DNA from 2 places in the Lactobacillus sp. X-49 genome. Region 2 is predicted to be linked to the other one. Evidence: riboswitches for the same ligand, from Rfam matches in the RefSeq annotation. Region 2 holds a riboswitch; the other holds the start of a gene.

Region 1 (3,577 bases), on a different contig from region 2:
ACTTTGTCTTAATAATTTCATGACTTGAAGTGCCGAGTCTTGATCAAGCCCACTGAGTGGCTCATCTAAGAGTAGTACCTTCTGGTTAGAGATTAACATTAGTAGTATTTGTAATTTCTTTTGTTGTCCACCCGAAAGAGAATAAACTACCTGATCTAGAAGTTGATCTAAATTCAAGTTTACTAAAGCTTGCTGAATTCTTTGATCAGTAAAAAAATTGTCAGAGCGTTGCTTCTTGCTCAGATTTAGTTCATCTAGTACAGTAACATTAATAAATTGATCGGTTGCTTCTTGGAAAACTTGCCCAACTTGCCGTAAATATTTGCGGGGCGAAAGTTGACAAATTTCTTGTTTGTTAAAAGTTAAGTTGCCTTCATAAGGTAGCATTTTGGTTAATGCTTCAAATAGTGAGGTTTTTCCTGCGCCGTTTGCCCCAGTAATTAACGTTGTTTTGCCAGCAATAATTTGTAATTCGTGTTGGGATAATAATAATCGATTTTGTTTGATTTCAGTATTGGCGAAAGTAAAGCAACTACTTTCATGCACTGGAATGGAGAAAGAATAGGTAGGATGTTGATCATTAGTGTGCAGTAGCAGCTTTTTTTCTTTTTCTTTTAGTTTGACAATCGTTTTATCACGAAACTGAAACAAGTTGTCGCAAATTCCGACATAATCACTAAGAATGTGATCGCTAAGAAAGATTGTTTTGCCTAAATCACGCAGATGAGCCAATTTGGTAATTAAGAATTTACGAGTGGTGGGATCGCAACTAGCGAAAGGCTCATCCAATAAAAAAACATTAACATCCATTGCTACAAGTACTGCCAGGGCAACACGCTGCTGTTCGCCTCCTGACATAGTATTAATTTTTTGATCAAGTAAATGGCTAATCTCGGCAAAATCGACAGCTTGTTGTAATCTTGTTGGGTATTGCTCACGACTAATTTGTAAGTTTTCTAAAGCAAAAACAATTTCCTCTCGAGGAGTTGCCATTGTAAATTGTTCACTAGCTTTTTGAAACATCATCGCAGTTTGAAGGTTATCCAAGTTAATTGAACCACTAATTGTACCGGCATATTTAGGATAGAGTTGTGCTAGTATTTTTAAAAAGGTTGATTTGCCACATCCTGAGGGTCCGATTAATAGCGAAAATTCACCTGTTGGGATGGACAAATTAGTTTGTTCTAAAATAGTATTTTGTTTATCATATGAAAAAGTCAAATTTTTACTTGTAATCAATTTTATCCTCAATATAAAAAAGCCATCATAACCAAAAGGGTCTGACGACATGAAATCATTAATTTTCCCTTCGCTGGTATTAACCATAGCAGGTTCAGCGGGTATATTCTCAGCCTTTTGGCACCCCGATAATTGATTTCATTATATCTAAAAGCAGATTTACTGTCTAGTAGAAGAAATTTTTTATAATGGGATAGTTATTGACCAGTAGGATAAAATTCATTAATATATAATAAAATTATAAAGCAGTCACTATTTAAAGAAGGTGAATTTATGGTAGCGTTTAAACTAGAACAATATTTAGCAAGTGTTCTGGATGCTGAGGATGTTGATTCAAATGAAGTACAATTAAAGGTAGGAAATAGCAGTTTTGATATCTTTACAGCTTATCTTGAAAACCGTAATGCAGGTATACACAGGTATCAGACTACCAATACTACTATTCTTTACGAAATTACTGGTAAAACCAAGATTAGAAATAATGGCCGTGAGTTAAAGTTAGGGCCAGGAAATATCATGATTTTGCGACGTAAGTGTGAGTATGATGTGCAAACACAACTAAAAGGAAATGTGTTACTAAAACTTGAATTTAATTCTAATTTAAATTTTAAAACCTTTTTGATTAACGCAGGTGTACTTGATCCAAGCGAACGAAATGTAATCAATAATGTCCATGATGCTTTAAAAATAAGACAATTACTTTATATAAAAAGTTCACCCATGTCAAAACCAGCACAATTACTTAAAGAAATTATTGATGAATATCTAAATCAAAATATGTTTACCCAAAGCATGATTATTGCACAATTAAGCATACTTTTCATAACGACTATTAGAAACCGCGATCTAATAGTAATTCCTGATACTATTCAAGAATTTGCGCCTACTACGTTAGAGCAATATATTGATGATAATTATGCAAAGGTAACGCTTGCCCAGGCTGCTCAATATTTCGGCTTTAACACTAATTATTTTTCTAGTTTAGTAAAACAAAAAACCGGTAAAAGTTTTGTTGAACATGTCGATGAAAGAAGAATGCAAGAAGCTCGTAATTTGCTTGCTCGACCGGATATTTCGATTAAAGAGATTATTGCCCATGTTGGTTATAGTGGGAAGTCCTTTTTTTATAAGAAGTTTAATGAGTATTACCATGAAACTCCAGTGCAAATGCGGACAGAATTGTTCCGGCAGGCTAATATTAATTTAAAATGATTAATGGTAACTAATAAGCTATCAAGAAAATTACCTGCTAGCAATTTTGAAATTTTAAATATACTGACTAACTAAAAATGAGGTGTTTCGAGTATATAACTCAAGACACCTCATTTAGTTGTTAATTAAAAAAATTACATTTTTTCTAACCGCTTAATACGTTCTTCTGTTGGAGGATGTGTGTCAAATAAATTGGAAACTCCCTTTTTGTTTAACGGATTTTCGATATACATTCCTGCACTACTAGGATCTGCCTTCTTCATTGGGTCAGAACCTTCAATTTTCTCTAATGCAGAAATTAAGCCTTGGGGGTTACGTGTTAACTCAACTGAAGATGCATCAGCTAAGTATTCACGGTTACGTGATAAAGCCATTTGTGCCAAACTGGCACAAAGTGGCCCTAAGATAAGGACAAAAAGAATTGCAACAACTTTAAAAACTACCTCTAACCCATTACTCGAATTGGTATCACGGTCATCGTCATCAATCCACCAGATGTAACGACTGGCAATTCCTGATAAGAAGGAAATTACACCTACTAAGACAGCCGCAATTGTTGAAACCATAATATCGTAATTACGGATATGTGAAATTTCGTGCCCTAGCACACCTTCAAGTTCTTCACGGTTCATTAAATCAAGTAAACCTTGTGTTACTGCAACAGCAGAATGATTAGGGTCACGTCCCGTGGCAAAAGCATTTGGGCTTTGATCATTAATAATGAAAACGCGTGGCATTGGGACTTTACCGACCATTGCCATATCTTGAACAACATGCCACAATTCAGGGTGATCTTGTTCACTTACTTCTTGAGCATGGTTTAGACTCATCACCATATTTGCTGGATTAGGTAGAACAATTAACATGTAAATTACACTAAAAAACAAAGCAATAATTAACCCTAAAATTGGTCGGTTGCCAAAAATGTATCCTAATCCAGCACCAACTAATGCAAGAATGATGATAAATAAAGTCATTATCCAAACTGTTTTGCGCTTATTGCGGGCAATTTGTTGAAATAACATAAGAATTATCCTGCCGCTTAAAACTTAACTTTTGGTACTTCTTTTTCCGCTTCACTTGTTTGTAAATAATCAACTTTCTTAAAGCCATGAATATGAGCAAC
Region 2 (3,577 bases):
AGGCTCATATGAAAGTTTTATCATCTTTTGCTAAAACTGGTAAAAGCAAAATTGATCCTCTTTATATGCATGCAGAAGATCAAATGATTACAGCAGAAAGCTTTTTAGATTTTGCAAATGAATTAATTGAAACTAATTTAGAATTAAATAAATTGAAACAAAATCAATTGCACAAATAAAAACTTTTTTTAAATTAATAATTATAAATCAATTGAAAGAAAAATTATGCAAATAGAAACCAAAATTAAAAATTTTGAAAAAATGGGTATAGGATTATTCGTTCATTGGGGGTTGTATTCAAAGTTTTCTAGGGGAGAATGGTCTCAAAACATCTTAAATATTCCTGAGTATCAAACTGCTTTTAAGAACTTCAATCCTGCAGAAGAAAATGTTAAAAATTTAGTTAGAATGGCAAAACGGTCAGGATTTAAATATATTGTATTAACTGCTAAACACCATGATGGTTTCTATCTATTTGATACTAAAGGAATCAGTAATTTTGATAGTGTACATACTCCATTTAAAAAAGATATTATTAAAATTTTCACTAGTGAATGTCATAAACAAAAAATTAAACCATTTATCTATTTTGCTACTTATGATTGGAATAATAACAAATATTATCAAAATTTTAATGGTTATTTAAAAGAACTACGCAATTTAATTAAACTTCTTTGTACTAACTACGGTGAAATAAGTGGGTTTTGGTTTGATGGAAATTGGAATAAGCCTAAAGCTGATTGGCAAGAAGAAAAACTTTACAATGAAATAAGAGAATTACAACCACAAGCAATTATTACAAATAATACAGGATTAGAAAAACAGGGCCAAAATGATGGCACAAACGTAGATGTTTTAACATTTGAACGTGGTAATCCCAAAAACATTAATCACGTGCAACATAATCATTATTTTGCGGCAGAAACGTCTTTAACATTAAACAAACACTGGGGAAATGCTAAAAATGATCTTAATTATATTTCTGCCCAACAATTGATTGAACAAATTTGTCGTACACGCAAAGTTGGAGCAAATTTATTAATCAACGTAGGACCAGAATTTGACGGATCTTTAAACATTCACTGTCGTTCATTACTCGAAGTTGTTAGAAAATGGATGAATATAAATCACGAAGCAATTTATAATACTCCTAATTATGAAAACTTAACTAATACTTCAATTTCTAATAATTATGATTTTATTAAAGGACGTTATCTCTTTGTTGATAATTTAGGTAACGTTGGAAATAATAATGTAGTCCTTGGTGGAGAAAAAGATCGTAATATTATATTTAAAGACTGGGATAATCGATTAATCGATCATATTACTTGGTTAGATAATAATAAAAGTGTAAAATTCAGCCAAAATATAAATAGTAAAAGACTAGAAATTTTAGCTGATGGTTTTGAATATGGAACAAATTTAATTGAGCGCGTTGCTAAAATTTTTTATAAACAACGTTAGGTAAATTTGGTCAAATCTATTTTTTACACACGATTTCTTTATTATAGAGAAATCGTGTGTTTTCTTTTATTCTTTTTCATAAGTTATTTACCAAAATTGTAACTCGTAATAACTGCTATCTTCATTTGTTGCGTTGCTTTTCAGCAATTAAATCTGTCAGATTTAGTATTCTTTTAACATTTGCTTTATACTATTCGCAGTCATACGTATCGATCCATCTTTGATAATATTCGTAGATTTTATAAATATCGACCCATGAAGGTTTGCTTAATCCTGCCTGTTGCCAATCCTTTATTTCAATATATTTATTTTTGAAAAGAGAAGATTTATCCTTATATTTTGAAGTTAGTCTAAAAAGAAAATAGCTTTTTTAATCTTGTCTTAAAAATAAAACTGGACGAGTTTTACCACCCTTAATATCAATGAAACTAACATAAGCCCAATATAAAGTATCCGCACCCATTAATATCCACCATCATCATTTAAAAAGCTTCTGCTTTTTCTTCAGTATCAATTTTTTCAATTGGAAGCTCATAACTAGCCTTGAGTAGTTTAGCTTTAGCAAATTCATCATCTGAAGTTTGGAAACTTATACTTCTTGAACTTGTATTTATATTCAAGTTCAATTCTATTAGTTGTTTTGCAAATTATTGATTGTTAATTCGATAATAAATGGATGTTTCATACTCTGTTGCCAAAGATCATATACAGTTTCATAAAGTTTTTCTGTAAATCTAATCATTTTCTTTCTCTTTATAAACTACCTTTATTTAGCATTTTATATTGTACTACTTCTTAAATATCGCTATAATAAAAGTGATAACACGAGGGGAGCCCATTGAGGCTGAGATGGAATTTTTTCCAGACCCTTTGAACCTGTAAGCTAATTCTTGCGTAGGAACGTGCCTTATCCAATTATGCTTTGACACCATCCGGTATCAAAGCTTTTTATTTGCTCGAAAAAGCCCATGGTTCTTTATTTTTAGGAGATGAATTATGAAGTTAGACATGCTCAATAAGTTACGACAACAAAATCCCGTTGTTTTAAATGCCGCCAATTTTGTTACTGTTCAAGATGTAGCCAATGGTCTTAATGCCATCGGTGCATCGCCTATCATGAGTCAGGAAATCGAAGAAGCTGAAGAAATGGCTCAATTAGCTGCAAGTATCACCCTTAATCTTGGCACCTTAACCAAGCTCCAAGTCGAATATATGGAGAAAATCGCAGCAAAAGCATCCTCAGATAATAAACCAATTATACTTGATCCTGTCGCAGTTGGTGCGAACAAATACCGACTTGACACGGCTATACATTTGTTATCGGAATTCCCAATTCAAATTATTCGTGGAAATGCTGGTGAAATTGCTACTTTAGGTAATTTTGAATGGCAATCTAAAGGAATTGATGCAGGAGATGGCAATAATGATTTAGATGAGATTACTTTAAAAACGGCTCAAAAATTTAACTGTGTTGTAATTGCTAGTGGTGCTACAGATACAATTAGCGATAGTACTCACGTTACACATATTTATAACGGAACGCCCTTATTCCAAGCGCACGTTGGTTCAGGAGACATGCTCTCCAGTATTGTCGCAGCTTTTGCAGCTATTGAAAAAGATCCTTATGAAGCAGCAATAATTGCTACACTAATTTTCGCTGCTACAGGGGAACTGCTCGTCAAAAATCAGCCTCAAGTTGGACCTGGTTCATTTGGTATATACCTGCTGGACTATCTAGCTGAGGTTCAACCTGCTGATATTGAAAAAATCGCTCATTTTGATTAGGAGATAACCATGAAGCAAGAAATTAATTCTTTTCCGCAAGTGCTAACTATTGCAGGTACCGATTCAGGTGGTGGAGCTGGGATTATGGCTGATCTAAAAACATTTCAAATGCAACATGTTTTTGGTACAGCAGTAGTAGTAGCTGTTACAGCCCAAAATACTTTGGGTGTACAAAACTCATTTTTACTTCCCTTAGATATGGTTGATGCCCAGTTTGCTTCTCTAGCTAATGATTTCAAAATTCGGGCTTGCAAAACCGGCATGCTTGGTGATTCAGCTCATGTTCACCAAGTTGCACTTAATTTACAAAAATACAATTTTGGTCCTA

The links. A riboswitch is a leader RNA that binds a small molecule or an ion and turns the genes downstream of it on or off. The one in region 2 is predicted to bind thiamine pyrophosphate.
Region 1: linked by a shared signal. The riboswitch ahead of ACYIAQ_RS03360 (ATP-binding cassette domain-containing protein) and the one ahead of thiM (hydroxyethylthiazole kinase) in region 2 are both predicted to bind thiamine pyrophosphate.

Annotation. Positions count from the first base shown of each region.
Region 1 is NZ_JBXSQM010000004.1:80,876-84,452, reverse strand. It holds gene ACYIAQ_RS03360 (ATP-binding cassette domain-containing protein) at 1-1,290, opposite strand, end outside; TPP riboswitch at 1,288-1,377, opposite strand; gene ACYIAQ_RS03355 (helix-turn-helix transcriptional regulator) at 1,513-2,451, shown strand; gene htpX (zinc metalloprotease HtpX) at 2,586-3,476, opposite strand; gene ACYIAQ_RS03345 (LemA family protein) at 3,494-3,577, opposite strand, start outside.
Region 2 is NZ_JBXSQM010000009.1:32,351-35,927, reverse strand. It holds gene ACYIAQ_RS05705 (PTS sugar transporter subunit IIA) at 1-179, shown strand, start outside; gene ACYIAQ_RS05700 (alpha-L-fucosidase) at 226-1,464, shown strand; TPP riboswitch at 2,282-2,382, shown strand; gene thiM (hydroxyethylthiazole kinase) at 2,461-3,249, shown strand; gene thiD (bifunctional hydroxymethylpyrimidine kinase/phosphomethylpyrimidine kinase) at 3,259-3,577, shown strand, end outside.